DNA from 3 places in the Actinosynnema sp. NPDC037264 genome. Region 3 is predicted to be linked to each of the others. Evidence: riboswitches for the same ligand, from Rfam matches in the RefSeq annotation. Region 3 holds a riboswitch; each other region holds the start of a gene.
What was found. Region 3 has a riboswitch for glycine ahead of gcvT (glycine cleavage system aminomethyltransferase GcvT). Riboswitches for the same ligand answer to the same signal wherever they lie in the genome.

Region 1 (10,285 bases), on a different contig from region 3:
CCGCCCAGCAGCGCCGACGTGCCACCGCCGCCCCGGGAGACCTTGGCCGCGCCGACGGCCCGGTTCGCCGCGCGCACGGCCAGGTCGTCGTCGTCGTCGTCGCTCTCGGGCCAGAGGTCCGGGGTCGTGCCGTCCGGGCCCGGTTCCAGCCTGGCGTCGGCACGGGGGTCGACGTGCTCGATCGCCTCGCCCGGTCCGGCGAGGAGCTCGCGGTAGAGGCGGCAGCGCTCCCGCAGCTCGGCGTCGGTGCCGACGTCGACCACCCGGCCCGCGTCCAGCACGGCGATGCGGTCGGCCAGCGCGAGCGACGACCGCCGGTGCGCGATCAGGAGCGTCGTGCGCTCGGCGGTCACGGCGGCCAGCGTGCGGTGGATCGCCGCCTCGGTGGCGTTGTCCACGGCCGAGGTCGCGTCGTCCAGGACCAGGACGCGCGGGTCGGAGAGCAGGGCGCGGGCCAGGGCGACGCGCTGGCGCTGACCACCGGAGAGGGTCAGGCCGCGCTCGCCGACCACGGTGTCGTAGCCGTCCGGCAGGGCTTGGACGAACTCGTGCGCCTCGGCCGCCCGCGCCGCCGCCTCCACCTGCTCGTCGGAGGCGTCCGGCAGGCCGTAGGCGATGTTCGCGCGGACGGTGTCGGAGAAGAGGAACGCCTCCTCGAACACCGTGCCCACGGTCCGGCGCAGGGAGGACAGCCGCAGGTCCCGGACGTCCACCCCGCCCACCGACACCGCGCCCTCGTGCACGTCGTAGAACCGGGGCAGCAGGAGCGAGACGGTCGACTTGCCGGAGCCCGCGGTGCCGACGACCGCGAGGGTCTCGCCCGGTTCCACGCGCAGGGACACGCCCGAGAGCACCGGTTCGCTGCGCGTGTAGCCGAACGTCACGTCCCGCAGCTCGACGGCCACCGGACCGGCGGGCACGTCGCGGTCGCCGTCCACGACCGTCGGCTGCGAGTCGACCAGCTCGTACACGCGCTCCACGCCGGCCCGCGCCAGCTGCGCCGTCACCATCAGGCTCGCCAGCAGGCGGGTCGGGCCGACGAGGGTGGCCACGTAGGTCGCGAACGCCAGGAACGTGCCGAGGGTGACCTCCCCGCGCAGCGCCATCCAGCCGCCGAGCGCCAGGACCGCCACCTGGCCGAGGTAGGGCAGGGCGTTCAGCGTCGCGGACGGGCGGGCGGTCAGGCGGGCCGCGCGCATCCGCTCGGCGAACAGGAGCTTGGCGCGGGACTCCAGCCGGGAGACCTCGCGGGCCTCCTGGCCGAACCCCTTCACCACGCGCACGCCGGTGACGGTCTCCTCCACGTGCTGCGCCACGTCGGCCGCGCGCTGCTGGGCCGACCAGGTGGCCGGGAAGAGCGTCAGCCTGCTGCGCGCCGCGACCACCCCGACGGCGGGGGTGATCACCAGCGCGATCACGGTCAGCAGCGGCGACAGCCAGAACATCGCCACGATCGCCGCGACCGCGAACACGACCGTGCCGAACGCCAGCGGCGTCATCGACAGCAGGCTGTTGACCAGCTGGAGGTCGGTGATCGAGCGGGACACCACCTGGCCCGTGCGCAACGCGTCCTGCTTGGGCCCGTCCAACCGCTGCACCGCGCCGAACACGGCCTGCCGCAGGTCGTGCTGCACGTCGACGGCCAGCCGGCCGCCGAGGAACCGGCGCACGAACGCGGTGCCGAAGGTCAGCAGCTCCAAGCCGACCAGGACGATCGCGAGCCAGGTCAGGCGGTCCGTGCGGCCGGCCATCGCGTCGTCGACGGCGACCTTGATCAACAATGGACCGACGGCCTGCAACCCGACGCCGACGACGGCGGCGAGCACCGAGAGCACCACGAGGGCGCGGTGCTGCCAGCACGCCTTGGCGAGCCTGCGGATCCAGCCGTCGGGAGAAGTCACGAGGTCCAACATAGGTCGGACCACCGACGGTGTCGGCCCCCCTGGAGGTGACGAAGGCCGCCCCGAACCTTCGGGCGGCCTCCGTCAGCCGATCAATAACACGCGATCAGGTGATGTCCTTGCGCTGAGTGGCCGCCCAGCCGCCGAGGAAGAACAACGCCGTCCAGACGAGGAAGACCAGGCCGCTCAACCACCAGTCGAACGCGCCCAGCGCGCCCGCGATCGCCCGCAGGAACTCGACCATGTCCTCCGGCACGACGCCGGCGTTCGACAGGAACAGCGACGACGCCACCGAGCCGGTCATGCCGTTCACCGCGCCGTTGGGCAGGAAGCCGATGATCTCCGGCAGGCCCTGCGACGCCAGCACGAGCTGGATGCCGTTCTCCACGATCAGCATGTAGAGCAGCAGCACCACGGTGGTGCCGACGACGCTGGTCATCAGCGCGCCGACGCCGACGCCGAACATGGTCATCAGGATCGACGACAGCACGCCGACACCGGCCAGCGCGAGCCAGCCGCCGGCGTCGGGCAACGAGCCCGAGTTCGAGGTCAGTGCGATGCCGATGCTCACCGACGCGACGATGGCGATGCCGAAGATCGCGCCCCACAGGATGTAGACGATCATCTTCGCGGCCAGCGCGGAGACCCGGTTGGGCGAGGTCAGGAACGTCGTGGTGATCGTCTTGCGGTTGATCTCGTTCGCGATCGCCAGGCCGCCGAAGATCATCGGGAAGATCGTCGCCACGTTGATGCTGCGGGCGATCCCGAACACCGACATCTGCCACTGCGACGGGTCCACGTTGAGCAGCGCGGTGAGCTCCGCCGCCTCGTCGTTGTTCATGATGTCCGAGACGGTCTTGAAGATGGCCCCGGTGCCGAGCGCCCAGCCGAACGCGAGCAGCACGGTCGGGATCATCAGGCCCCACCACAGGCCCGTGGTGGTCGTCTTGCGGAACTCCGACTTGATCAGGTTGCCCATCACGCACCGCCCCCGAGGCCGCCCTGACCGTGTTGCTGTCCGTACGGGTTGTCCTGCGGCGGCGGCTGGGACCCCGGTGGTGGCGCCTCGTAGCCCTGCGGGGGCTGTTGGTACTGCTGCTGGTACTGCTGCTCGTAACCGGGCGGCTGCTGGTACGGCTGCTGGTAGCCCGGCGGCGGCTGCTGCTGGTAGCCCTGCGGCGGTGTCTGGTACGGCTGCTGGTAGCCGGCCGGTAGCTGCTGCTGGTACCCGGCGGGCGGCTGCTGCTGGTAGCCGCCGGGTTGGGCGTACTGGCCCGGCGCCGCGTACTGGCCGTTGGTGAGCTGGAAGAACAGCCGCTCCAGGTCGACCTTCTCCTCCTGGATGCCGTAGACCGACACACCCGCCTTCAACGCGGTGTCGGCGACCTGCCTGGCCTCCACGCCGGTCACCGCGATGCGGCCGTCCGGCAGCTGCTCGATCGCGCTGATCCCGTCCTCGCGCAACGCCGCGACCAGCGCGCCGGTGTCCGACGGCTGCACGAGCACGCGGCCCTGCTGCTGGTCGCGCAGCTGGTCGAGCGAGCCGTAGTACATGGTCTGACCGCGGCTGATGACGACCACCTGGTCGACGGTCTGCTCGACCTCCGCCAGCAGGTGGCTGGAGATCAGCACGGTCCGCCCGCTGCGCGCGTAGGACTGCAGGAACGTCCGCAGCCACGCGATGCCCTCCGGGTCGAGCCCGTTGGCCGGCTCGTCGAGCACCAGGATCTGCGGGTCGCCGAGCAGCGCGGTGGCCAGGGCCAGCCGCTGCTTCATGCCCAGCGAGAACCCGCCCGCCTTGCGGTCGCCGGCCGCGCCGAGGCCCACCAGCTGGAGCACCTGGTCGGCGCGCGAGTCCGGCACGCCGATCGCGGCCGCGTAGACCCGCAGGTGGTTGCGCGCCGTGCGCTTGGGGTGGAAGCCCTGCGCCTCCAGCACCGCGCCGACCACCCGCGCCGGGTTGCCGAGCTGGGCGAACGGCCTGCCGTTGATCAGTCCGGTGCCCGCGGTCGGGGTCACCAGGCCGAGCAGCATGCGCAGCGTCGTCGTCTTGCCGGCCCCGTTGGGGCCGAGGAAGCCGGTCACCGAACCGGGTTCCACCGTGAAGCTGAGATTCTGCACCGCTGCGACCGGACCGAACTGCTTGGTCAAGTTCTGCACCACGATGCGGCCACTGCCGTCGTGCACGCGTCCCTCCCGAGTACTCCTACCGGGCGTCATCCTGCCCTAGGAGGGTCACTCGGGGAGGGCATGCCGCGGTTTCGACGCGACCCTGGGTATCTCGGCCGTCGTCTCGACCTCCTTCGAATGTCGCAGCGTGCGCAGCGGACGGCGGCGTTCGCGGTGCGGCAGGCCGTCGCCGATGAGGTGCTGGTGGGCCATCGTCCACACCTGGCACGGCCACTTCTTGTGCCGCAGGATGCCGGGGCACGCGCCGCAGCGGCCGTCCGGATCCGGTTGGTGCACGGTCAGCAGCAGCCGCCAGCCGTCGGCCAGGCGGTGGATCTCGGACCGCGCGAGCGGCACGAGGGCGTCCGCCTCGCCGGTCTCGGCGGCCTCGTCCAGCAGCGCCAGCCGGCGCATCACGGCGGCCCGCAGCGCTTCGTCCACGGCCGTCACATCCTGTCGGCGACTTGGTCGAGCAGGCGGTGCAGCCTGCGCGTCTGCGTGACGGACATCACGGCGGACTCGCCGGGCGGCGCGACCAGCAGAACTCGGTCGTCCTCGACGAGCACGGTCATCGACCGGTCCCGCCCGAACGGGTCGTGGCAGTCGATCCAGCCCTCGGGTTCAGCCATCTGCGCTCCGATCGGAGGTGGCGCGGCAGAGCGCCGCGCGAGCGGACGACCCCGCCGGGTAGCCGCGGGGTTCCCGCCCTGTGCATCGGTCGCGGGGCCGTCGTGACTTACCCGTTATCACCCAAGTTCACTCGATTGCTTGAGTTTGGGCACAGCGCGTCGCCACCGCCGGGTGGGAATCTCGGCCGGATCGGTGGGGTCACTGGGCAGCGACCCCCGTTCCCGGCTAAGATTGGCGACGCGGCCCGCTCCCAGTGACCCCCAGGCTGGTTGAGCGGGCCGTCTTTCTTTCGCCGAAGGGCCCCGCTCACAGCACGTGAGCGGGGCCCTTCGCGGTGGGTCCTCAGAAGTCGAGCGGCGTGTGGGTCATCCCGTGCGCCTGCGCGACCGGCAGGTTGGTCAGCAGGCCCTCGTGCGCGTTCAGGCCGAGCGCCAGCGACGCGTCCGCCCGCAGCGCCGCCTCCCAGCCCTGGTCGGCCAGCGCGACGGCGTACGGCAGCGTCACGTTGGTCAGCGCGTAGGTCGACGTCCGCGGCACGGCGCCGGGCATGTTCGCCACGCAGTAGAAGACGGTGTCGTGCACCTGGTAGGTCGGGTCGGCGTGCGTGGTCGGGCGCGAGTCGGCGAAGCAGCCGCCCTGGTCGATCGCGATGTCCACCAGGACGGAGCCGGGCTTCATGTCGGCGACCAGCTCGTTGCTCACCAGCTTCGGCGCCTTCGCGCCGGGCACCAGCACCGCGCCGATGACCAGGTCGGCCTCGCGGACGGCCTGCTCGACGGAGTACCGGTTGGACGTCACGGTGCGCAGGCGGCCCTGGTAGAGGGCGTCGATGTGGCGCAGCCGGTCCACGTTGGTGTCCAGGATCTGCACGTCCGCGCCCATGCCGACGGCGATCGCCGCTGCGTTCAGGCCCGCCACGCCGCCGCCGATCACGACCACCCGCGCCGGGTGCACGCCGGGCACGCCGCCGGGCAGCACGCCGCGCCCGCCGGACGGCTTCATCAGCGAGAACGCGCCCACCTGCGGCGCGAGCCTGCCCGCCACCTCGGACATCGGCGCCAGCAGCGGCAGCGCGCCGTTCGCGGTCTGCACGGTCTCGTAGGCGACGGCGGTGGTGCCCGAGTCCAGCAGCGCCTGCGTCAGCGGCCGGTCGGCGGCCAGGTGCAGGTACGTGAACAGGACCTGGCCCTTGCGCAGCCGCGGGTACTCCTCGGCGATCGGCTCCTTGACCTTGAGCACCAGGTCGCCCTCGGCCCACACGTCGTCCGCGCCCGCCAGCACCTTCGCGCCCGCGGCCAGGTACTCCTCGTCGGTGATGGCCGAACCGAGGCCCGCGCCGGCCTCGACCACCACGTCGTGGCCGCGCTGCGTCAGCTCGTGCGCGCCCGCCGGGGTCAGCGCGACGCGGTACTCGTGGTTCTTGATCTCGCGGGGGACGGCGATCCGCACGGTGGGCTCCTTCGGCCGTTGTTACACCAAAGGTCCGGTAACGGGTATTCGGTGTCATCGTGCGGCCGGCACCAACGCACCCCTGCGCCACTGTGCTGATCGAACAAGCCCGGCGGTGCGTTGACACCCGTCGGGCCCGGCACCTAGCGTGCGGGCCAACCAACTGAACATCGGCCGCGGCGCGCCAGGAGCGCCGGAACCCGCGCGGGAGAGACCTCGGTGAACGTGCCGGGGCGCCGAAGGAGCAAGTACCCCGCACACTCTCAGGCAGCGAGAACCGCTCGGGTGAGGCGACTCTGGAAAGCGCGCAAGTCCGCGCACCCACGGTGCAAGCCGCCGCTCCGGCGTCGGTGAAGCTCTCAGGTCCCAGGACAGAGTGGGGCTCTGGTGGACCTTGCCGTGAGGGAGCGCTGTCGTGACTTTTCCGGACAACCTGCTGTACACGCCCGAGCACGAGTGGGTGGACTGGGCGCCGGGTACCCAGGACCCCGTGGCGGTCGGCATCACGTCGTACGCGGCGGAGTCGTTGGGTGACATCGTGTTCGTGGAGCTGCCCGAGGTCGGCGCCGTGGTGAAGTCGGGCGATGTGTGCGGCGAGCTGGAGTCGACCAAGTCGGTCAGCGACCTGTACGCGCCGATCAGCGGCGAGGTGGTCGAGGTCAACCGGGCCGCGGTCGACGACCCGTCGTTGATCAACAACGACCCGTACGGGGCCGGGTGGCTGTTCAAGGTGGCCGTGACGGACGCGTCCGGGTTGCTGACCGCGGCGAAGTACGCGGAACTGACCGGGGACTGACGTCATGGCGATCAGCGTGTTCGACCTGTTCTCCGTGGGCATCGGACCGTCGAGCTCGCACACGGTGGGCCCGATGCGCGCGGCGATGATGTTCGCGCAACGGCTGCGGCCCTCGTTGGCCTCGGTCGACCGGGTGCACGTGGAGCTGTTCGGGTCGCTCGGCGCGACCGGGCACGGGCACGGCAGCCCGAAGGCGGTGGTGCTGGGCCTGGAGGGCAGCCGGCCGGAGGAGGTCGACCCGGAGGAGGCCGAGCGGCGGCTGGCGGAGATCCGGGCGACCGGGCGGCTGCGGCTGGCCGGGGTGCGGGAGATCGCGTTCACCGAGGACGCCGACCTGGTGATGCACCGGCGGAAGTCGTTGCCGCTGCACCCCAACGGCATGAGCTTCACCGCCCACTCGGGTGACGTCGTGGTCGACTCGGCGGTGTACTACTCCGTCGGCGGCGGGTTCGTGGTGGACGACACGGCCACCGGGGCGGACCGGATCAAGCCCGACGAGACGCCGGTCGCGCACCCGTTCCGGACCGGTGACGAGCTGCTGGCGCGGTGCCGGGAGACCGGGCTGTCGATCAGCGAGGTGATGCTGGCCAACGAGCGGTCGTGGCGCGACGAGGAGTCGGTGCGCTCGGGGCTGCTGCGCATCTGGGACGTGATGCAGGAGTGCGTCGAGCGCGGCTGCACGCGGACCGGGGTGCTGCCCGGCGGCTTGAAGGTGCGGCGGCGGGCGGCCGAGATGCGGCAGCGGATGGCCGCCGAGCACTACGCCACGGACCCGTTGCGGGTGATGGACTGGGTGACCCTGTTCGCGCTGGCGGTGAACGAGGAGAACGCCGCGGGTGGCCGCGTGGTGACCGCGCCGACCAACGGCGCGGCCGGCATCGTGCCCGCGGTGCTGCACTACTACACCCGCTTCGTGCCGGGCGCGTCCGACGACGGCGTGGTGCGGTTCCTGCTGACGGCGGGTGCGGTCGGCGTGCTGTTCAAGGAGAACGCGTCGATCTCCGGAGCCGAGGTCGGGTGCCAGGGCGAGGTCGGCTCGGCGTGCTCGATGGCGGCCGGCGGGCTGGCCGAGGTGCTGGGTGGCACGCCGGAGCAGGTGGAGAACGCGGCCGAGATCGCCATGGAGCACAACCTGGGGCTGACGTGCGACCCGATCGGGGGACTGGTGCAGATCCCGTGCATCGAGCGCAACGCGTTGGCGTCGATCAAGGCGATCACGGCGGCGCGGATGGCGTTGCGCGGCGACGGCTCCCACTTCGTGTCGCTGGACAAGGTCATCAAGACCATGCGTGAGACGGGCAAGGACATGAAGGTCAAGTACAAGGAGACGGCCCGCGGCGGCCTCGCCGTGAACGTCATCGAGTGCTGATCTATAGCCCCTGACCAGCGCAGACGTCTTGCATCGGTGCTCGATGGTTCTCGCCACTGCCTGACGTCCCACGGCCTGGAGGCGGCCTGATTGAGCCGCACCTGACGGGCTCCACCTTGTAACGCGGGGTGGAGCCCGTTCGCGCGTCTTCGGCCTGAACCTCGATGCCGCACAACACTTCTCGACCACGCGATCGTCCCGACTGCTGCTGCTGCCAGCTGTCGCGCCCTCAGGTCGGCGCGCCTTGATCCAGCACAGCAGAATTCAGCAGCGGCTACGGGAGGAGGTTCACGCCGTCGTGAGCGCGAGTGTGCAATTCGGACCGAGGCCGGGGCTGCCCTTGCGGAGGGCGGTCCCGGCCTCGGTCACCCCGACCAGCCCGGCATGGTCAGCTCGTCGTCGTGGACCGCCCACGCGGGCGGGCCTTCGGGTGCGGCGAGGACGTCGACGCCGTACGGGAGGTAGTCGTTCGTCGTGTGCCGGGCGGTGAAGCCGGCGGCGGTCAGGATGGTGATGACGGCGTCGGCCATGGCCTGCGACACGGCTCCCTGCTGGTGCAGGGCCGGGTGGTCCAGGTGCTTGTGGCGCAGGGCGTCGACCGCCACCCGGCTGAGCCGGGGGCTGGGCCGCCAGTCCGCGTGCACCACGCCGTCGTCCGGCTCCCACATGGTCACCCGGACCGTGACGCCGCACTGCAGGTCCGGCGCCAGCCCTTCGTGCGACAGGGGCAGGCCGGCGGCGGCCAGTTCGTCGCGCGCCTGCCGGGCCAGGCGCTCCAACTCCGCCCGCGCGGTCAAGGCAGCACCGACTCGATGGCCTTGACGACCGCCTCGTCCTCCGGCTCGGTCCGCGGCCGGAACCGGGCGACGACTTCGCCGGACGGGGCGAGCAGGAACTTCTCGAAGTTCCACTGCACGTCGCCGGCCGCGCCGTCGAGGTCCGCGAACGACGTCAGCTCGGCGTACAGCGGGTGCCGGGACGGGCCGTTCACCTCGACCTTCTCGAACAGCGGGAACGTCACGCCGTACGTGGTGGAGCAGAACGTGGCGATCTCCTCCGCCGTGCCCGGCTCCTGCCCGGCGAACTGGTTGCACGGGAACCCGACCACGGAGAACCCCTGCCCCGCGAACCGCTCCTGCAACCGCTCCAAGCCCTGGTACTGCGGCGTCAGCCCGCACTTCGAGGCGACGTTCACCACCAGCAAGGCCTTGCCCTCCAACGCGCCCAGGCTCGACGGCTCACCGGACAGCGTGCGCAGCGGGATGTCGTGGATGCTCATGGCTGCGAGGCTACGTGCCGCTCGACGAGCGCCCGCAGGGCCGTCATCTCCGCCGCCAGCGCGGCCCGCCCCGCCGCCGTCACGCCGACCCACGTCCGCGGCCGCTTGCCGTCGTACCCCTTCTCCACGGCCACCAGCCCGGCCTCCTCCAGCACGGCGATGTGCCGCGACAGGTTGCCCGCCGTCAGCTCCAAAGTGGACCGCAGGTAGCCGAACTCGACCCGCTTCGCCTCCGCCGCCACGGTGAGGATGCCCAGCCGGTGCCTCTGGTGCACCACGTCGTCCAGCGACGCGGTGGGGTGCTCAGCCACGCCGCAAGCCCACCACACCGCCCACGAGGAGCACCAACCCGGGCAGCACGACCACGCTGCCCAACGACCACGTGCCGGGGTCGACCGCGGCCGGCGGCGTGAAGCCGGCCGACACGCACAGCGCGACCAGGTACCCCGCCGTGATGGTGGTGAACCGGGTGCTGCGCTCCACCGCCGCCAGCACCACCAGGCCGAGGCCGATCGCGATGAACTGCCCGATCGGGCCCTGGTCGTACTGGAGCACCGCCGTGCCGAGCACCGCCGCGGCCGCCGTCGGCACCAGCGGCGCGCGGCGGCGCCACAGCACGGTGGCCACGGCCAGCACGATCAGCCCGATCGCCGTGCCCGACCACGGCCAGGAGGCGCCGACGCGGTGACCCG
Region 2 (10,285 bases), on a different contig from region 3:
TCGCAGCCCCTGTACGGGGTGGCGGCGGGCGGGCCGACGCCGATCGCGGACTTCCCGTTCGTGCCGCTGGCCGGCGACTGGGTCGGCGAGGCCCAGGTGCGCGCGGCCCAGGCGTTCCGGGAGTTCCTGCGCGAGCCGGACCAGCAGAAGATCCTGGCGGGCGCGGGCCTGCGGGTCGAGGCGACCACCGAGCGGCCCAAGCCGTCGCCCGGCATCCGGTGGGCCGCCGTGACCGACACGCTCACCTCCGCCGACGCCAACACGACGCAGCAGATCTCGGCCGCGTGGGCGACCGCCGACAACGGCCAGGTCGTCACCGTGCTGGTGGACACGTCGAAGTCGATGGAGGAGCCCGGCGGCGAGGGCCGCAGCCGGATGGACTGGGTGAAGCAGGCGCTGTCCGGGCAGGTCAACCGGTCGGTGTCCGGGTCGCTCGGGCTGTGGGAGTTCTCCCGGCAGCTCGACGGCGACAAGCCGTACCGGCAGCTCGTCGCCACCGGACCGGTCGCCACCCAGCGGCAGGCGCTGCTGGACGGCGTCGCCGAGCTGGAGCCCCGCAGCGCCACGCAGCTCTACACCAGCGTGCTCGCGCTGTACGAACGGGTGCTGGCCGACTACCAGGACGGCAAGCGCAACCGGATCGTGGTGCTCACCGACGGCGTGAACGACGGCGGGCTGACGTTCGAGGAGCTGACGTCGCGGCTCGCGTCGCTCAAGCAGCCGGGCAAGGACATCGCGATCAGCGTCATCGCGCTCGGTCCCGACCCGGAACGCGCGCCGCTGTCGGAGCTGGCCCGGTCCACCGGCGGCACGCTGTCGGTGGTCGAGGACGGCCGCGGCGTGGACGCCGCCCTCGGCCAGCTCCTCTCGGCCGACTGATCGCGGCCGACTGATCGCGGCCGAAGCGGCTGGGCCGGCCTCGACGGCTGCTCACGGCGACCGGGACCACGCGCCTCGGCACTCGAACGGCCGCAGCCGTCGCCGCGGTGCCCCCATTTCCGCGAACGACGGCTGCGGCGCGTGGCGACATCGCGTCGAATTGCGCCGATCGACGGACCTGACCGCGCATTCGACCTGTTAAATTCACACCCGACGCATTTCCGATCTTTCCCGGAATCGGATCACCCCTGGCCGGTGGCCGTGATCTGATCGTTTCCGCGCTGATCAATCGCGGTCCGACCCGGTTGATCGGCGCCCAATGGTCTCGTAACTTCGAGTGCTTCGACGTCCCTGCACAACGTCGAGATCCCTGCACACGAAAGGACGAACAAGGTGAGGAAACTCTTCTTGGCGCCTGCCCTGCTGGCGCTGGTGCTCGCCGTTCTCGTGGCGCCGAGCTCGCAAAGCGCGTTCACCGTGGAAGGGCACGGCACCAGTGCCGTGGAATTGGCGGCGGCGCCTGCCGAGGTGCTGTCCGAAGGTCCCACGGCGGCGGCGTGGCCCGTGCCGAACCCCCGGACGTACCGCATCCTCAGCTCCTGCTCGCCGTACGCGTCGGCGATCCGCACCGGCGCGCGGGCGTGGAGCGGGCTGACCGAGAGCTCCAGCGGCACCCCGGTCGAGTGCCGCAACGGCTACATCACCGACTGCGGCGGCGGCAGTCGGGTGGTCGGCTGCAACTGGGGCGCGGGCCAGCGGATCGCGCTCTACATGGGCGGCGTGAACGACGACGCCCTCCTGGCCGCGCACGAGTTCGGCCACAACTGGTACGGCCACTCGTCCTACCAGTGCGCCGGCTGGGGCAGCGCCGCGCAGGTGATGGCGCCGGCCATCTGCAACTACAGCAACGCCACGACGATCGATTGACCCGGAAGGCGCGTCCCCGCCGGGGCGCGCCTCCCTCCCGGTCAGCACCCGCCAGCGCCCTCCAACGCCCGTCAACGCCCGCCAGCGCCCGTCAACGCCGATCAGCAACCACCAGCGCCGGCCGGCGACCGTCAGCGCTGGTAGACGGCGGCCATCGCCGCGATCCGGGCGATGACGCGTTCGCGCAGCTCCGGCGGCTCCACCACGTCCACCTCGGGCCCGAGGCGCAGCAGGTCCACCAGCGCGTGGTCCAGCGACTCGACCGGCACCCGGACGGTCGTCCACTCCCCCTCCGGTTCCACGCCCTCCAACTCCCGGGCGGCGACGAGGCCGAGCAGGACCCGGGCGCCGCGCAGCCCGTCCGGCGTCATCCGGACCGTGACCCGCATCGGGTACATCCGCTCCTCGAACCGCTCCGACCAGCCGGCCCAGTACTCGACCAGGTCGAACCCCTCGGGCCGGTCGAACGGCTCGTCCAGCGCGGTCAGCTCCAGCACCCGCGAGACCCGGTACGTGCGCAGTCCGTCCGTCCGGGCGACGAGGTACCAGGTGCCGGCCTTGAGCACGAGCCCGAGCGGCTCGACCGTCCGCTCCACCTCGACCCCCGCCCACCGCACGTACCGGATCCGCAGCCGCCGCTGCTGCCACACCGCCTCCGCGATCTCGGCCACGTGCGGCGTCCCCTCGTTGCCGCGGAACCAGCCGGGCGCGTCCAGGTGGAACCTCTCCCGGACCCGCGACGCCCGCGACCGCAGCTCCGGCGGGAGCGCGGCGAGCACCTTGAGCTGCGCCGCCGCCACCACCGCGCCCAACCCGAGTTCCGCCGCCGGGCCGGGCATACCCGCCAGGAACAGCGAGTCGGCCTCCTCGGTGGTCAACCCGGTCAGCCGGGTGCGGTACCCGTCGACCAGCCGGTAGCCACCCGCCGGCCCGCGGTCGGCGTACACGGGCACGCCGGACGCGCCGAGCGCCTCCACGTCGCGGTACACGGTGCGGACCGAGACCTCCAGCTCGTCTGCCAGCTCCTGCGCCGTCATCCGGCCGCGCGACTGGAGCAGGAGGAGCAGGGACAGCAACCGACTGGCGCGCATCGGACCATCCTGACAGGAACTGTCAGGTACGTCCGGCAGGCTCCACCCCATGACCACACACGCCACCGCACGCGCGGAGATGAAGAGCTGGGACGAGCACACGTGGGACGGCAAGCGCTACGACGAGGTCACCGGCCCGAAGCAGACGGTCGGCGGCATGACGGCCACCTACACCGGTGACCTGGAAGCCGTGGGCGACCTGCGCTTCGTCATGTCGTACGCGGACGACGACTCCTGCGCCTCGACCGGCTACGAGGTCGTCACCGGGGCCCTGAACGGCCGCACCGGCAGCTTCGTCCTGCACCACGTCGGCGGCTTCCACGACGGCGTGGCGGACGCCACCGTCACCATCACCTCCGCCACCGGCGAGCTGGCGGGCCTCACCGGCACGGGCCGGATCACGTGGGCCCAAGGCGAGCCGGGACGGTTCGAACTGGACTACGAGCTCACCTGATCGCCGACGTCCGGAAACCCGATCGGGTGACAGTGCGTAATCACTCGACTGGTCCGCGCGACCTCGTGGGTGAGGGGTTCGTCGTGGCGCCCTGCGACAGCCCGCTGCGCGTGCGACCGGCTGAGCCACGACGGTGCCGCACGGGAACCCGGTCCCCCCGGGTTCCCGTGCGACGCCGCGGTGGTCAACCGCCGTGAGCGGGAACCGGTCAGCCGCCGTGAGCGGAGACCGGTCAGATGCCGCAAGCGGAGACCGGCGGGTGGTCAGCCGCCGTAAGCGGAGACCGGCGGGCAGGAGCAGACCAGGTTGCGGTCGCCCTTGGCGCCGTCGATGCGGCGCACCGGGGGCCAGGTCTTCGGCGCCGACGTGCCCGCCGGGAACACCGCCACCTCCCGGCTGTACGGGTGGTTCCACTCCGTCGCGATGGAGGCCGCCGTGTGCGGCGCGTTGCGCAGCGGGTTGTCGTCCACCGGCCACTCGCCCGAGCCGACGCGGTCGATCTCGTGCCGGATCGCGATCATCGCGTCGATGAACCGGTCGATCTCGCCCAGGTCCTCGCTCTCCGTCGGCTCCACCATGAGCGTGCCCGCCACCGGGAACGACATGGTCGGCGCGTGCAGCCCGTAGTCCGCCAACCGCTTCGCCACGTCGTCCACCGTCACGCCGGTCGCCTTGGTGATCGGCCGCAGGTCGAGGATGCACTCGTGGGCCACGAAACCGCCCTCGCCGGTGTAGAGCACCGGGAAGTGCTCGTCCAGGCGGCGGGCCACGTAGTTCGCCGCCGCCACGGCGGTGAGCGTGGCGCGGCGGAGGCCGTCGGCGCCCATCATCCGCACGTACGCCCACGAGATCGGCAGGATCGACGCCGAACCCCACGGCGCGGCGCTGATCGGGCCGACACCGGTCGCCGGACCGGCCGACGGCTGCAACGGGTGGTTCGGCAGGAACGGCGCCAGGTGCGACCGCACGCCGATCGGCCCGACACCCGGGCCACCGCCGCCGTGCGGGATGCAGAACGTCTTGTGCAGGTTCAGGTGCGACACGTCCGACCCGAACTTGCCGTACTGCGCCAACCCGATCAGCGCGTTGAGGTTCGCGCCGTCGACGTACACCTGGCCACCGGCGTCGTGCACCAGCCCGCACACCTCGCGCACGGTGTCCTCGTACACGCCGTGCGTCGACGGGTAGGTGATCATGATCGCGGCCAGGTCGTCGCGGTGCGCGTCGACCGTCGAACGCAGGTGCTCGATGTCCACGTTGCCGTGGTCGTCGCACTTGACGACCACGACCCGCATCCCGGCCATCACGGCGGACGCGGCGTTGGTGCCGTGCGCGCTGGACGGGATCAGGCACACGTCGCGGTGGTCGTCGCCGTTGGCGCGGTGGTAGGCGCGGATCGCCAGCAGGCCCGCGAACTCGCCCTGGCTGCCCGCGTTCGGCTGCAACGACACCGCGTCGTACCCGGTGACCTCGGCCAGCCACCGCTCCAGGTCACCGACGATGCTCAGCAGCCCGTCGGCGTCCGACGCGGGCGCGAACGGGTGCAGGTCGGCGAACTCCGGCCACGTGATCGGCTCCATCTCGGCCGTGGCGTTGAGCTTCATCGTGCACGAGCCCAGCGGGATCATGCTGCGGTCCAGCGCGACGTCCTTGTCCGACAACGCGCGCAGGTAGCGCAGCAGCGCGGTCTCGGAGCGGTGCGAGTGGAACACCGGGTGGGTCAGGTAGTCGCTGGTGCGGCGCAGGTCGGAAGGGATGCCGTCGGCGGTGTCGGCGTCCAGGCCGTCCACGTCCGCGACGGTCACGCCGAACGCCTTCCACACCGCGACCAGGTGCTCGCGCGTGGTGGTCTCGTCGCACGCGATGGACACCACGTCGTCGTCGACCTGCCACAGGTTCACGCCGAGGTCGCGCGCGGCGGAGACGACGGCGGCGGCACGTCCTTCGACGCGGGCGCGCACGGTGTCGAAGAACTCGCCGTGCACGATCTCGACGCCGCCCTCCAGCAGACCGGCGGCCAGCACGGTCGCCATCCGGTGGGCGCGGGTCGCGATCGCCTTCAGCCCTTCCGGACCGTGGTACACCGCGTACATCGACGCGATCACCGCCAGCAGGACCTGCGCGGTGCAGATGTTGCTGGTCGCCTTCTCCCGGCGGATGTGCTGCTCGCGCGTCTGCAGGGCGAGGCGGTAGGCGAGCGAGCCGTCCGCGTCCACGGACACGCCGACGAGCCGGCCGGGCAGCTGCCGCTCCAAGCCCTGGCGCACGGCCATGTAGCCCGCGTGCGGCCCGCCGAACCCGATCGGCACGCCGAAGCGCTGCGTGGTGCCGATGACGACGTCCGCGCCGATCTCGCCGGGCGGGCGCAGCAGCGTCAACGCCAGCAGGTCGGCGGCGACCACGGCCTGCGCGCCCGCCTTGTGGATCTCCTCGACGACCGCCGCGTGGTCGCGCACCACGCCGGACGCGCCGGGGTAGGACAGCAGCACGCCGAAGAAGTCGCCGCCGAGGCCGAGGCCCTCGATGCCCTGCGACAGGTCGGCGGTCACGATCTCGATGCCCAGCGGCTCGGCGCGCGTCTCGATGACGGCCAGCGTCTGCGGCAGCGTGTCGGCGTCCACGACGAACTTGTTCGATTTGGACCGTCCCGCGCGGCGGACCAGCGTCATGGCCTCGGCGGCCGCGGTGGACTCGTCCAGCATCGAGGCGTTGGCCAGCGGCAGGCCGGTCAGGTCGGCGACCATCGTCTGGAAGTTCAGCAGGGCTTCGAGGCGGCCCTGGGAGATCTCCGGCTGGTACGGCGTGTACGCGGTGTACCAGGCGGGGCTCTCCAGCACGTTGCGGCGGATCACCGGCGGCGTGGTCGTGCCGTAGTAGCCGAGCCCGATCATCTGCGTCATCGGGCGGTTGCGGGAGGCGAGGGCGCGCAGCTCGGCCAGCGCCTCGGTCTCGGTGGCGGGCGCGGGCAGGTCCAGCACCAGGTCGCGCTCGCGGATCGACTCGGGGACGGCGTGCTGCGCCAGTTCCTCCAGGGAGCCGACACCGATCACGTCGAGGATGCGGGCCAGCTCGGCGGGCCGCGGGCCCACGTGCCGGTCGGCGAACGGGGTGCCGTGCTCGAGTGCGGCGAGGGGGATGCGGTCCTGCGTCATCGGTGCTGGCCTCCAGGGCTCCGGACAGACTTCTGCCGTTGCCCTCCCCCTCTGTCTTCTGCCCGGCGGGCGCCTGAGAGCTTCACCCGGCTGTCGGGTTTGCACCGTCGGCGGGGTCGGTCGGTGGTGGCCGACCCGCTTTCCAGAGGCGTCTCACCCGCACGGTCCTTGCGCCTGAGAGGTTCCGGGGAGGATTTGCTCCTTCGGCGCCGAGACTGGCTCGGACTCTCCCGCACGGGATAAAGCGACTACGCGCGAAATCGTACCCGGCGGGTGGGTGAGCGGTACCGCCGGCGCGACGTGGATCTCATCGCGTTGCGCCGGGTGTGCGGGCCGGTCAGCCGGCCGCGTTGCGCCGGGCGAGCACGTCGGTCAGCCGGCCGCCTTGCGCCGGGCGGTCAGCCGATGGCCCTCGTGCGGCGCCGGCGGGACAGCTCGTCGTCGGCAGGCTCCACGATCTCGGCGCCGTCCGCGCGTTCGGCGGGGAAGTCGTGGATCGTGCCGCTGATCTCCCGCATCGCGCCGGAGACCGCGATGCCGAACACCCCTTGGCCGCCTTGGAGCAGGTCGACCACCTCTTCCGGCGACGTGCACTCGTAGACGGTGGTGCCGTCGCTGAACAGCGTGATCCGGGCCAGGTCCTGCACGCCGCGGCGGCGCAGGTGGTCGACCGCGACCCGGATGTTCTGCAACGAGACACCGGTGTCCAGCAGCCGCTTGACGACCTTGAGGACCAGGATGTCCTTGAACGAGTAGAGCCGTTGGCTGCCGGAGCCGTGGGCACTCCTTATCGTCGGGTTGACCAACCCCGTGCGCGCCCAGTAGTCCAGCTGGCGGTAGGTGATGCCCGCGATCTGGCACGCGGCGGGGCCGCGGTACCCGACCAGTTCGTCCGGCAGCGAGGAGTCCGGGAACAGCTCACCCTGTTCGCCGGATCCGGCCCGGATGGGCGCTTCCTCGACCACGCCTGCCTCCCCTCGGTCCGGTCACGACGACCGGCGACCAACGTGAAGCCGCCGCGGTGCCCGAATCACACCGTGGCAATTCACCTGAGTTCGACGGTAAGACCGGGTAGGGGGCAGGTCAACGCGACGCGCTGGGCGTGTCTTGCCTCAACGTGAGGTTGAGGTTGAGAGAGTCGCCTGTCGTAAGCCATTCGGGTGACGTTTAGTGATCGTTTAGCGGACGAAGGTTGACGTTGTGTAACCCAGAGGCGTGACACCTGGAGGTGGCACGCGGGGTTGATCCACAACGCACCGCACACGCTCGCGAGGGGCCGTTGACGGTGTGGGGCCCTTGGGCGCGGCCCTTCGCGGGGCGTGGTGGAGAGCGGTTCGACGGATCGGTGACGGGCTGGTTTTGTCAAGCACCCGACCCGCTTGTCCGCAAGCGGCAGGTTGGTGTGAGGCCCGGGGCAGTGGTGTGCGGTCCCAGGCGGTAGGGGTGCGGCGGGGTGCGGCGGGGGTGCGTGCAGGCTGAAAAGCATGTCCTCGCCGGACGGGCAGATCAGCAGGATGACGGGCCGGTGGGTGGTTCGGCGGCGGGTCCGTTGTGGTGCGGGTTTCGTGTCATCCCACCGACCTCCCTACGGGCTACCACACGTATCAAGGGGGCAGGCATCGGTGGACGGGCGCGGCAAGGGACACACAGCCCCCTTGACACGCGCGGTAGGGCGGAGCCAGGTCGGCGGGATGACACGAAGCCCTTCCTTCGGGAAGGGCGTGGGCAAGGGCGTGTCAGTGGACGGCTGTGGGGAGGCGTGCTCTGGTGTGCCGGGGCCGTGCCGGTAGGCAGGGCGTGGTGGGGGCGGACGGTTACGTGTCGGCGCCGCGGAAGTCCTCGGGCGATACGGAGTCGAGGAACTCGCGGAACTTCTCGACCTCGTCCTCCTGCTCGTCCGGGATGATGAGGCCCGCCTCCGCCAGCACCGACTCCTCCGCGTGGATCGGCACGCCGATCCGCAGGGCCAGCGCCACCGAATCGCTCGGCCGCGCGGACACGCGGATGTCGCCGTCGAAGACGAGTTCCGCGAAGTAGGTGCCTTCCTGCAAGTCCGTGATCCGCACCTGCTCCAGCTGCCGGCCGAGGGCTCCGATGACGTCCTTGAGCAGGTCGTGCGTCAACGGCCGGGCAGGACGGACACCTTGCTGCTCCAACGCGATCGCCGTGGCCTCGACCGATCCGATCCAGATCGGCAGGTACCGTTCGCCCTCGGTTTCGCGCAGCAGCAGGATCGGCTGGTTGGCGGGCAGTTCCACCCGCACGCCGACGACGCGCATTTCGCTCATCGGGTCTCGCCTCCCTCAGCGCGCTGAAATTCTGGCGTCCCCGCTACCAACGAGGATCCCCCACGTACTCTTTCGACGCTACCCGCCAAGCGGGCCCTGTGCGCAACCGCCCGCCCGCTTCGGATCACGATGCGGACACGTGTTCACCTCGGCGAAACAGGTCGTCCGACGACCTCTCGCAAACCGACCTTCACCAAGAGTGTGTGCAGCGTTACGGAGAGCGCCGCCAACTCCCGCACCACGTCGTCACGGTCGCGTGAGCGGTGGGCCGCGCCGACGACCTGCTCCACCAACCCGACCTCGCGGTCGGCCGCGGCGCGGAAGGGGCGCAGGTGCCGGGCCTCCAGGCCGTGCTCGGCCATCGCCCGCACGGTCGAGGCGATCTGCACGGCCTCGTGGTCGTAGAACCCGCCCGCACCTGGCCTGATCAGGCCGTGCTGCTCCAGGTCCGCCAGCACGCCCGGCTCGATGCCCGCGCGCGCCAGCAGGTCCTCGCGGGTGACCCGGTGCCCGGCGGCCGGTGCGAGGTCGACCGCGCGCATCGCCTTCGACGCGCCCTGGTCGGCCGCGTCCAACTGCTCCTTGATGACTTTCAGCGGCAGGTACCTGTCCCGTTGAGCGGACAGGATGTACCGCAGGCGGTCCACGTCGGCGGACGTGAACTGCCGGTACCCCGAGGCCGTGCGCGCCGGGCGGACCAAGCCCTCCGACTCCAGGAATCGGATCTTGGAGATGGTGACGTCGGGGAAGTCGGGTCGCAGCTGCGCCAGCACCGCCCCGATGCTCAACCCCCCGCGTGGCCGCCCGGCCGCCGTCACCGGAGCCCCATCGCTCAGGCCCCCTGGCCCCCGGCGCCCGGACCGGTCAGGAACACGAGGCGGAACTTGCCGATCTGCACCTCGTCGCCGTTCGCCAGCACCGCCTGGTCGACGGGCTCGCGGTTGACGTAGGTGCCGTTGAGGCTGCCCACGTCGATGACCACGAACTCGCCGCCCTCGCGGCGGAACTCGGCGTGGCGGCGGGAGACCGTCACGTCGTCGAGGAAGATGTCGCTGTCGGGGTGCCGCCCCGCGCTGGTCGTGTCGCGGTCCAGCAGGAACCTCGACCCCGCGTTGGGGCCGCGCTTGACCACGAGCAGCGCCGAACCGGCGGGCAGTGCGTCGACACCCGCGACGGCCGGCTCCTGGGCGGGCGCCTCGGCGCCCTCGACCTCGGCGAGGAAGTCGGCCCGGAAAACGGAGGTCCGCTCCGGGGACTGCTCGGGCGGAACGCCTGGCCCGTCGTTCGTGCTCACCTGAGCTCTCCTCCTGCTGCTGGAACCGTCGAGACCGCTAGAACCTATCGTGCCCGAACCCTGGTCTGAGGAGCGGCTCCCCCACCGACCGAAGAGCCGCCGGAAGATCGACGTCACCCCTGTGCCACCAGCTCCTGGTACGCGGCGGCGTCGAGCAGGTCGTCGACCGCGGACGGGTCCTCCAGCCGCAATTCCACCAT
Region 3 (10,285 bases):
CGTTCGGCACCGCGTTGCGGTTGACCGTGATGCCCACCTCGTGCAGCCGGTCCTCGGCCTGCTTGCCGTCCAGTTCGGACGCCACCAGGTCCACCAGCACGAGGTGCACGTCCGTGCCGCCGGTGAGCACCTTCACACCGGCCGCCGCCGCGTCGGGCTGCGACAGGCGCTCGGCGAGGATCTTCGCGCCCTCGACCGTGCGCCGCTGGCGGTCGGCGAACTCGGGCGACGCGGCGTGCTTGAACGCCACCGCCTTGCCCGCGATCACGTGCTCCAGCGGGCCGCCCTGCTGACCCGGGAACACCGCCGAGTTGATCTTCTTCGCCAGGTCGGCCTCGTTGGTCAGGATCACGCCGCCGCGCGGGCCGCCGAGCGTCTTGTGCGTGGTCGTGGTCACGACGTGCGCGTGCGGCACGGGGCTCGGGTGCAGGCCCGCCGCCACGAGGCCGGCGAAGTGCGCCATGTCCACCATCAGGTAGGCGTCCACCGAGTCGGCGATCCGGCGGAACTCGGCGAAGTCCAGCTGGCGCGGGTACGCCGACCAGCCGGCCACGATCAGCTTCGGCCGGTGCTCGGTCGCCAGCCGCTCCACCTCGGCCATGTCGACGCGGCCGTCGGCCTCCGACACGTGGTAGGGCACCACGTTGTAGAGCTTGCCGGAGAAGTTGATCCGCATGCCGTGCGTGAGGTGGCCGCCGTGCGCGAGGTCCAGGCCCAGGATCGTGTCGCCCGGCTGGAGCAGGGCGAACATCGCGCACGCGTTGGCCTGCGCGCCCGAGTGCGGCTGCACGTTCGCGAAACCGGCGCCGAACAGCTCCTTCACCCGCTCGATCGCCAGCCGCTCGATCACGTCGACGTGCTCGCAGCCGCCGTAGTAGCGCCGGCCGGGGTAGCCCTCGGCGTACTTGTTCGTCAGCACCGACCCCTGCGCCTGGAGCACCGACACCGGCGTGAAGTTCTCCGAGGCGATCATCTCCAGCGTGCTCTGCTGCCGGTGCAGCTCGGCGGCGACGGCGTTCGCGACCTCCGGGTCGAACTCCGCGAGGGAGGTGGTGAAGTGCTCGGACATGTGTGGGGTCTCCCTTACGAGGTGCGCTTGTAGAAGGGCAGTGCGACGACTTCGACCGGCTCGTGCTTGCCGCGGACGTCCACCGACAGCCGGGTGCCGGGCTCGGTGTTGCCGACGGCCACGTACGCCATCGCCACCGAGTAGCCCAGGGTCGGCGACAACGCGCCGCTGGTCACCTCGCCGATCCGGGCGCCCGAGGCGTCCAGCACGGGGTAGCCGTGCCGCGGCGCGCGGCGCGAGGCGGTCTTCAGGCCGACCAGGACCTCCTCGACGCCCCGCTCGGCGACGGCGGCCAGCGCGTCGCGGCCGACGAAGTCGCCCGGCTTGTCCAGCTTCACCACGCGGCCGAGGTTCGCCTGGAACGGCGTGCGGTCGCGGCCGAGCTCGTTGCCGTACAGCGGCATGCCCGCCTCCAGCCGCAGCGTGTCGCGGCAGCCGAGGCCGGCGGGCTTGAGGTCGTGCGGTGCGCCCGCCTCCAGCAGGGCCCGCCAGACGTGCGCGGCGTCGTCCGGCGCGACGAACAGCTCGAAGCCGTCCTCGCCGGTGTAGCCGGTGCGGGCCAGCAGCACGGGCTTGCCCGCGACCTCGGTCGGGTACGACGCGTAGTACTTCACCGCGGCCAGGTCGGTCGACGTGAGGCCGGCGAGGATGGCGGTGGCCTTCGGGCCCTGCACGGCGAGCAGCGCGTAGTCGGTCGACTTGTCCGCGACCACCGCGTCGAAGCCCTTCGCCCGCTCGACCAGGGCCTCGTGCACGACGGCGGCGTTCGAGGCGTTGGCGACGACGAGGTACTCCTCATCACCCGTGCGGTACACGATCAGGTCGTCGATGACGCCACCGTCGGCCTCGCAGATCATCGTGTACCGGGCGCGGCCGACGCCGATCGCGGACGCGTGGCCGACCAGGGCGTGGTCGAGCGCGGCGCACGCCTCCGGGCCGGTGAGCAGGATCTCACCCATGTGGGTCAGGTCGAACAGGCCCGCCGACGTGCGCACCGCGTGGTGCTCGGCCAGCTCGCTGTCGTAGCGCAGCGGCATCCGCCAGCCCGCGAAGTCGGTGAACATGGCGCCCAGCGCCTCGTGCTCGGCGTGCAGGGGCGTGCGGCGGCTTTCCATCAGGCGGGCCCTCCCTGGGTGCGGACATGCCGATGGGCCGACCGGTCGGGTCGACGGGCGGGCACGTCCGAGCGATTCACGAGCGAAAGGATGACACGGTCCACCGGAGACTCCTCGTCGAGTGAGCCTCCCCCTCTGCCATGAGCCTGAGAGCTTCACCACCCGGTGGGGGCGGCTTGCACCGTGGGCGAGGCGCACCGGGGTGCGCCTGCTTTCCAGAGTTGCCTTCGTCGCGCGGTACCTGTGCCTGAGAGATTCCGGGGAGGAGTTGCTCCTTCGGCGCCCCGCTGGGGGACTCTCCCGCGCGACATCGACGGCCGTGTTCAGTTGGTACCGCCAGACGCTAGGGGTGCCCGGCGGGCGGGGTCAACCCCGGTCACAGGCTCTTCTCGGCCCGGACGCTCTCGACCACCTTGCGCTCGGCGTAGAACGACACGAACGGGATCGTGCCCGCGAGCAGCACCAGCACCGTGCCCTTGATCGACCAGCGGGCCTTGAGCGCGAGGTCGACGGTGAGCACCAGGTAGACCGCGTAGAGGAAGCCGTGCACCGGGCCGACGACCTGCATCATGCCCTCGCTGTCGCCCGCGTACTTGGCGATCATCGCGACCACGAGCAGCAGCAGGCCGACACCGACCACGTAAGCCATGAACCGGAACCTGGTCAACGCGCCGCTCATCGCCCTACCTTCGCTCACCGCTGGTCCCGCGCGTTGAGTTCGGCGAGCATGCGGTTGTAGGCCGCGAGCTCTTCGTCCTCGTCGTCCCGCACGGGCGCTCTGACGGGCTCAACGGTAACTACCGGCCGCGGCGGCGCGGCCACCGGCTCCGGCGCGGCCTCGGCGGCGGCGTCCGCCGTCCCGGCGGCGGCCTCGGCCTTGCGGCGGGCGTCCAGCCTGCGGATGCGCCACACCATGAACGCGGGGAAGAGGCCGAACAGCGGCCACTGGAACACGTAGCCGAGGTTCTGGAACGTGCCACCGGCCTCGGAGAACCGCTCCCACTGCCAGTAGGCCAGGCCGCAGCACACGACCAGCGACGCCAGGCAGACGGCCGCGATGGCCAGGCGCTGGGGGGTGATGAGGCCTCGCACGCCTCAAGAGTACTTCGTGCGTCGCACGAGGCTGGGGCTCCCCGCACGGGAGCCCGCACCTCGACGGCAAGGGCTCCTCGACCGCAGGAGCCCGCCCCGACTCGTCGGACCTAGGCCACGCCGTCCCGGCGTTGCCTCTGCAACCTGGCCACGCACCAGGCCGCCGCACTACCCCGACGCAGGTGCTGGAGCACCGTCATCGGGCCGAGGCGACGACCGAGGTCGGCGGGCGAGAGCCCGGCCGCCCGGTAGTCCAGAGCGCGCTGGTCCAACGGGCTGATGCCCGCGTCCCACCACTGCTCCGCCTCGGACAGGTCGCCGACCAGCTGCCAGTAGCTGGCGGCCGCGGCGAGCAGGGGCTCGGGCACCTCGGGCGCCCGCTTCCGCATCGCCGCCACGTACGCCGGATCCGCGGACTCGACCTTCACCAGGCCGCGGGGACCGCCATTCGCCCGCTGCACGGGGATCCCCGGCGCGGACGGCGGGGCTTCCGCGAGCCACGCGTCCTTGATCCGGTTCACCTCCTGCAGCTCGGCGTCGTCCGAGCGCTCAGCCGCCCACTGCCGCAACAGCTCGTCGACTCCGGAGTCCTCGACCATTCTGCCTCCTCATCGGTCGAAGATCAGCCAATGCGACGCACCGTATTAGCGGGTACCGACAACCGCTAGACCCTGGTTTGTCTAAAACCCTGTTACCAGGGCGTTATAGCCCTCATTCCACCCGTACGGTGCAACGTTCGGGGCGCATAGTCACCGATCGTGACCGCATTGAGCGGGAGTACGCGGGGTTACCGCGGGACCTCTAGGCGAACAGGCTGCGGACGAAGGTGATGATCGACTCGGCGCCGGACTGGAGCCACCCGAGCGCGGTCCTCACCGCCTCGGCGGACTCGTTCGGCTGGGTGATCAGGAGGAACAGCACCAGCGCGACCGCCGCCAGCGTCACCACCTTCTTGACGTTCACTGATCGGTCTCCGTCCGTGTCACTGGGCAGGGCGGCCGAGCGCCGCTCCGGTCGTGTCAACGGCCATGGTCCCTCATTCACCCGGATGATGACGATCGAACCCGCCGCCATCCCTCGACCGGTCGCACGAACACCACGCAACCACGCCTGGGTCGCCCGGAGAGTCACCCGAACGGACGATCAAGGGGACCGGTGGTCCCGCCGATCACCAAGGTACGGGCGCTCGCCCACCCCCCTGGCACGGACACCGAGGTTCTTCAGACACTGCCACCTCTGCACAGCCCATCACCTGATTGCGCCGACGCACGCACCGAGCGTGACAAAGGCCGCTCGCGGCTGCCACTCATTTCCGGTACCCCTTCAGGTGATTTCCCTTGCCTTTTTCCGGCCCGATCGGGTCCGCGCCCGCGGGTCCGTCACCCGATCACGCCGGACCGCCGGAGCCCGGCGATCTCGTCCCCGCCCAGCCCCAGCCCGGCCAGCACCTCGACCGTGTGCTCGCCGACGGCGGGCGGCGGACCGGGCGTGGCCGCGGGCGTCCGCCCGAACCGCGGCGCGGGCGCGGGCTGCGCCACCCCGTCCACCTCGACGAACGTCCCCCGCTCGGCGTTGTGCCCGTGCTTCGGCGCCTCACCGGGCGCCAGCACGGGCGCGAGGCACGCGTCGGTGCCCTCGGCGAGCGCGGCCCACTCGTCCCTGGTCCGGGTCGCCACCGCCGCGGCGATGCGGGCCCGCAGCTCCGGCCAGTTCGCCGGGTCGTGCCGCCCGGGCAGCCCGGCGTCGGCGAGCCCGAGCACGACCAGCAGCTCGGCGTAGAACTTCTCCTCCAGCGCCCCGATGCCGACGAACCGGCCGTCGGCCGCCTCGTACACGTCGTAGAACGGCGCGCCGCCGTCGAGCAGGTTCGTCCCGCGCGCGCCCGACCAGGCGCCCACCGACGACATCCCGTGCAGGAACGTGGTCAGCAGCGCCGCGCCGTCGACCATCGCCGCGTCCACCACCTGCCCCCGCCCGGACCGCTCCCGCTCGTACAGCGCGGCCAGCACGCCGAGCGCCAGCAGCAGCCCGCCACCGCCGAAGTCACCGACGACGTTGAGCGGCACGGTCGGCGGCGCGCCCGCCCGGCCGATCGGCTCCAGCGCGCCCGCCACCGCGATGTAGTTGATGTCGTGCCCGGCGCGGTCGGCCAGCGGCCCGTCCTGGCCCCAGCCGGTCATCCGCCCGTAGACCAGGCGCGGGTTGCGGGCCAGGCACTGCGCCGGGCCGATGCCCAGCCGTTCGGTCACGCCCGGCCGGAAGCCCTCGACCAGCACGTCCGACTCCGCGACCAGGCGCAGCACCAGCTCGGCGCCCTCGGGTCGGCGCACGTCCACCCCGATCGAGCGCCGGCCGCGGCCGAGCAGGGGCACCTCCGTGCCGCCGCCGACGCGGTCCACCCGGACCACGGACGCGCCGAGGTCGGCCAGCACCATGCAGCCGAACGGCGCGGGCGCGAGGCCGGCCAGCTCGACGACCTTCAACCCCTCCAGCGGCCCCGGCACTAGAGCGACCTCGCGATGATTTCCTTCATGATCTCGTTCGTCCCGCCGTAGATCTTCTGCACGCGCGCGTCCGCCCACGCGCGCGCGATCGGGTACTCGGCCATGTAGCCGTAGCCGCCGAACAGCTGCACGCACTCGTCCACGACCTGGCACAGCCGTTCGGTGGCCCACCACTTGGCCATCGCCGCGGTGGGCACGTCGAGGCGGCCCGCCAGGTGCTCCTGCACGCACTCGTCCACGAAAGCCCTGGTCACGCGGGCCTCGGTGGCGCACTCGGCGAGCTTGAACCGGGTGTTCTGGAACTTGATCAGCTCCCGGCCGAACGCCGTGCGGTCCTTGACGTAGGCGAGCGTGAGGTCGACCGCCGCCTCGATGCCCGCGACCGACGCCACCGCGATGATCAGCCGCTCCTGGGGCAGCTGCTGCATCAGCTGGATGAACCCCTGGCCCTCGCCGGTGCCGAGCAGGTTCGCCGCGGGCACGCGGACGTCGTCGAAGAACAGCTCGGCGGTGTCCTGGCCGTGCATCCCGATCTTGTCCAGCACCCGGCCGCGGCGGAAGCCCGACGCCTGCGCGGTCTCCACGACCAGCAGCGAGATGCCCGTCGCGCCCTGGCTGGGGTCGGTCTTGGCGACCACGACCACCAGGTCGGCCTGCGCGCCGTTGGTGATGAACGTCTTCGAGCCCGACAGCACGTACTCGTCACCGCGCCGCAGCGCGCGCGTCTTGATGTTCTGCAGGTCGGAGCCACCGCCGGGCTCGGACATGGCGATCGCGCCGACGTACTCGCCGGAGGCCATCTTCGGCAGCCAGCGCAGCTTCTGCTCCTCGGTGCCGTAGGCGTTGAGGTAGTGGGCGACGATCCCGCTGTGCACGCTGTTGCCCCACGCGGTGTCGCCGCACCGGGCCTGCTCCTCCAGCAGCACGGCCTCGTGCGCGAACGTGCCGCCGCCACCGCCGTACTCCTCGGGGATGGACAGGCAGAGCAGGCCAACCTCGCCGGCCTGGCGCCAGAAGTCCCGGTCCACCTGCTTCTGCGCGGCCCAGCGCTCCTGGTTCGGGACCGCTTCCCTCTCGAAGAACGTGCGGGCCAGCTTGCGCAACTGGTCCAGGTCCTCGGTCATCCATGCGGAACGGCGAGTCGGCATGCCTCGACGGTCCCACCGGCCGGCCCGCGCCGCCATGACCGCAGCGCGCTGCGTGGGGGGTGATCGTGAGCGCAAAAGTCAGTGTTGGATGGCCGCTGCTCCGCAGACGGCGGGCGAGGTCGCCGGGAAGTCGACCGTTCGCGTCCTGATTCGCCGACGATCGAAAAGCGTGATCGCCGGGAATGAGGACGCGAACGATCGACGCGACCTCGCGGGGGGTTGGCGGGACACTGGGGGTATGCGACTGCGGCGGCTCGGGCCCGAGGACTGGGCGACCTGGCGTGACATCCGGTTGACCGCGCTGAGCAGCGATCCCGGGGAGTTCGGCTCCACGTTGGCGCTGGAGCGGACGTTCGACGAGAAGCGGTGGCGCGAGCTGGTGACGCCCGGGCGCGGGGTGAAGGTCGTCGCCGAGGCCCCGGAGCCGATCGGGCTCGTCGCCGGGGTGCCGCACGAAGTCGGCCCGGACGTGTTGTACCTGTACTCCATGTGGGTCATGCCGGAGTTCCGGCGGCGCGGCGTCGGCGCGGCGTTGATCGCCGACGTGCTGGCGTGGGCGCGTGAGCACGGGTGGGCGCGGGTGCAGCTGCGCGTGTTCCAGGACAACGAGACCGCCCGGCGGCTGTACGCGCGGCTGGGGTTCGTCGGCGAGGGCGAGATCATGGACTACCCGCTCACGCCGGTGAGCTAATAAGTCACCTCGGGAGGTCATGGGCAACCGCCGGCGTGCTCCCTACCGTGGGGTGCATGAGCGAAGCCTTGATCTTCGACGCGGTGCGCACACCGCGTGGCCGGGGAAAGCGCGGTTCGCTGCACAGCGTCAAGCCGATCACCCTCGCCTCCGGGGTGCTCGCGGCGCTGGCGCGGCGCAACGACCTGGACACCTCCGCCGTGGACGACGTGGTGTTCGGCGTCGTGTCGCCGGTCGGCGAGCAGGGCGCGGACATCGCCCGCACGGCGGTGCTGGCGGCCGGGTGGGACCTGCGGCCCGCCGGCGTGCAGCTCAACCGGTTCTGCGCGTCGGGCCTGGAGTCGGTGAACCTGGCCGCGGCCAAGGTCGCGTCCGGGTTCGAGGACCTGGTGGTGGCGGGCGGCGTCGAGTCGATGTCGCGGGTGCCGATGGGCTCGGACGGCGGCGCGTGGATGGCCGACCCGGAGACCAACATGGCGACCAACTTCGTGCCGCAGGGCGTGAGCGCGGACCTCATCGCCACGCTGGAGGGCTTCACCCGCGAGGACGTGGACGCCTTCGCGCTGCGCTCGCAGCAGCGGGCCACGCTGGCGCGCGACAAGGGCTACTTCGACCGGTCGCTGGTGGCCGTGGTCGACCAGAACGGCTCGGTCGTGCTCGACCACGACGAGGCGATCCGCCCGGAGACCACGCTGGACGGGCTCGGCAAGCTCAAGCCGAGCTTCGCGTTCCACGGCGACCTGGGCTTCGACGCCGTCGCCATCGACCGCTACCCGACCGTGGAGCGCATCGACCACGTCCACACGCCGGGCAACTCGTCGCAGATCGTGGACGGCGCGGCGGCGATGCTGATCGGCAACGCCCGCACCGGGCAGGAGCTGGGCCTCACGCCCCGCGCGCGGATCATCGCGACGGCGGTCGTCGGCTCCGAGCCCACGATCATGCTGACCGGCCCGGCGCCGGCCGCGCGCAAGGCGCTGGACAAGGCCAGGCTGACCGTCGAGGACATCGACCTGTTCGAGATCAACGAGGCGTTCTCGTCGGTGGTGCTGAAGTTCCAGCGGGAGCTGGACCTGCCCGACGACAAGGTCAACGTCAACGGCGGCGCGATCGCCATGGGCCACCCGCTCGGCGCGACCGGCTGCATGATCCTCGGCACCCTGCTCGACGAGCTGGAGCGCCGGGACCTGCGACGGGGTCTGGCCACGCTGTGCGTGGGCGGCGGCATGGGCATCGCGACGATCATCGAGAGGGTCTGATGGCTATCCACTTCGAGCGGGACGACGAGGGCGTCGTCACCCTCACGATGGACATGTCCGGCTCGGCGAACGTGATGAACGCCGAGTACCACAAGGACATGGGCGACGCGGTCGCGCGGCTGGAGGCGGAGCGCGACGACATCACCGGCGTGGTGCTGACGTCGGCCAAGAAGACGTTCTTCGCCGGTGGCGACCTGAACGTGCTGATCCGGATCACGCCCGAGAACGCGGCCGAGGCGCTCGGGTTCCTGGAGGAGATCAAGGGCCAGCTGCGGCGGTTGGAGCTGCTGGGCAAGCCGGTCGTCGCGGCGATCAACGGCAGCGCGCTGGGCGGCGGCCTGGAGATCGCGCTGGCGTGCCACCACCGGGTGGTCCTGGACGACGACAAGATCAAGCTCGGACTGCCCGAGGCGACCCTGGGCCTGCTGCCCGGCGGTGGCGGCGTGACCCGGATGGTGCGGCTGCTGGGCGTGCAGCCGGCGTTGCCGCTGCTGATGGAGGGCAAGCAGCTGCGGCCGGCGCGGGCGTTGCAGGCCGGGATCGTGCACGAGCTGGCGTCCTCGCCCGAGGAGCTGATCGCCAAGGCGCGGGCGTGGATCAAGGAGAACCCGGCGCCGCAGCAGCCGTGGGACCGGCCGGGGTACACCGTGCCGGACGTGCGGGTCGGCGACCCGAACCTGTACGGGCTGCTGGCCGCCGCGCCCGCCGTGCTGCGGAAGAAGACGCACGGCGTGTACCCGGCGCCGGAGAAGGTCCTGGCCGCCGCGGTCGAGGGCGCGCTGGTGGACTTCGACACGGCGCTCAAGGTCGAGGCCCGGTACTTCGTGGAGCTGGCCGCGGGTCAGGTCTCCAAGAACATGATCAACACGTTCTGGTTCCAGCTCAACGAGATCAACGCGGGCGGGTCGCGGCCGGCCGGGGTCGAGCGGTCGAAGGTGGCCAAGGTCGGCGTGCTCGGCGCGGGCATGATGGGCGCGGGCATCGCCGAGGTCACGGCCAAGGCCGGGATCGAGGTCGTGCTGAAGGACGTGACGCTGGAGGCGGCGCGGCGCGGCGCCGGTGACACGCCGGGCATCACGCCGACCGACTCCGACGCCGACCTGGCGGGCTGCGACCTCGTGATCGAGGCGGTGTTCGAGAACCGCGAGCTGAAGAACAAGGTGCTGCCCGCGGCAGAAGCCTCGGCGCTGCCCGACGCGGTGATCGCGTCGAACACCTCCACGTTGCCGATCACCGGGTTGGCGTCGGCGGTGGGCGATCCGTCGCGGTTCATCGGGTTGCACTTCTTCTCGCCGGTGCCGAAGATGCGGCTGGTGGAGATCATCCGCGGGGAGAAGACGTCGGACGAGACGTTGGCGCGGGCGTTCGACTACGTGCTGCGGATCGGGAAGACGCCGATCGTGGTGA

Region 1: linked by a shared signal. The riboswitch ahead of gcvH (glycine cleavage system protein GcvH) and the one ahead of gcvT (glycine cleavage system aminomethyltransferase GcvT) in region 3 are both predicted to bind glycine.
Region 2: linked by a shared signal. The riboswitch ahead of gcvP (aminomethyl-transferring glycine dehydrogenase) and the one ahead of gcvT (glycine cleavage system aminomethyltransferase GcvT) in region 3 are both predicted to bind glycine.

The regions. Positions count from the first base shown of each region.
Region 1 is NZ_JBVJVK010000064.1:26,976-37,260, reverse strand. It holds gene ACZ7GX_RS38605 (ABC transporter ATP-binding protein) at 1-1,913, opposite strand, end outside; gene ACZ7GX_RS38600 (ABC-2 transporter permease) at 2,008-2,880, opposite strand; gene ACZ7GX_RS38595 (ABC transporter ATP-binding protein) at 2,880-4,088, opposite strand; gene ACZ7GX_RS38590 (hypothetical protein) at 4,137-4,511, opposite strand; gene ACZ7GX_RS38585 (hypothetical protein) at 4,517-4,699, opposite strand; gene ald (alanine dehydrogenase) at 5,043-6,149, opposite strand; glycine riboswitch at 6,345-6,439, shown strand; gene gcvH (glycine cleavage system protein GcvH) at 6,565-6,945, shown strand; gene ACZ7GX_RS38570 (L-serine ammonia-lyase) at 6,950-8,314, shown strand; gene ACZ7GX_RS38565 (hypothetical protein) at 8,680-9,111, opposite strand; gene ACZ7GX_RS38560 (glutathione peroxidase) at 9,108-9,593, opposite strand; gene ACZ7GX_RS38555 (transcriptional regulator) at 9,590-9,904, opposite strand; gene ACZ7GX_RS38550 (hypothetical protein) at 9,897-10,285, opposite strand, start outside.
Region 2 is NZ_JBVJVK010000057.1:36,455-46,739, reverse strand. It holds gene ACZ7GX_RS37065 (substrate-binding domain-containing protein) at 1-879, shown strand, start outside; gene ACZ7GX_RS37060 (hypothetical protein) at 1,273-1,806, shown strand; gene ACZ7GX_RS37055 (helix-turn-helix transcriptional regulator) at 1,938-2,897, opposite strand; gene ACZ7GX_RS37050 (DUF3224 domain-containing protein) at 2,947-3,351, shown strand; gene gcvP (aminomethyl-transferring glycine dehydrogenase) at 3,615-6,503, opposite strand; glycine riboswitch at 6,656-6,746, opposite strand; gene ACZ7GX_RS37040 (MerR family transcriptional regulator) at 6,902-7,468, opposite strand; gene ACZ7GX_RS37035 (bifunctional nuclease family protein) at 8,318-8,791, opposite strand; gene ftsR (transcriptional regulator FtsR) at 8,935-9,609, opposite strand; gene garA (glycogen accumulation regulator GarA) at 9,624-10,085, opposite strand; gene gcvH (glycine cleavage system protein GcvH) at 10,199-10,285, opposite strand, start outside.
Region 3 is NZ_JBVJVK010000047.1:8,176-18,460, reverse strand. It holds gene glyA (serine hydroxymethyltransferase) at 1-1,069, opposite strand, end outside; gene gcvT (glycine cleavage system aminomethyltransferase GcvT) at 1,084-2,184, opposite strand; glycine riboswitch at 2,313-2,408, opposite strand; glycine riboswitch at 2,410-2,497, opposite strand; gene ACZ7GX_RS34305 (DUF3817 domain-containing protein) at 2,561-2,863, opposite strand; gene ACZ7GX_RS34300 (hypothetical protein) at 2,878-3,276, opposite strand; gene ACZ7GX_RS34295 (helix-turn-helix transcriptional regulator) at 3,387-3,875, opposite strand; gene ACZ7GX_RS34290 (hypothetical protein) at 4,078-4,239, opposite strand; gene ACZ7GX_RS34285 (CaiB/BaiF CoA transferase family protein) at 4,656-5,780, opposite strand; gene ACZ7GX_RS34280 (acyl-CoA dehydrogenase family protein) at 5,780-6,928, opposite strand; gene ACZ7GX_RS34275 (GNAT family N-acetyltransferase) at 7,167-7,619, shown strand; gene ACZ7GX_RS34270 (acetyl-CoA C-acetyltransferase) at 7,676-8,878, shown strand; gene ACZ7GX_RS34265 (3-hydroxyacyl-CoA dehydrogenase NAD-binding domain-containing protein) at 8,878-10,285, shown strand, end outside.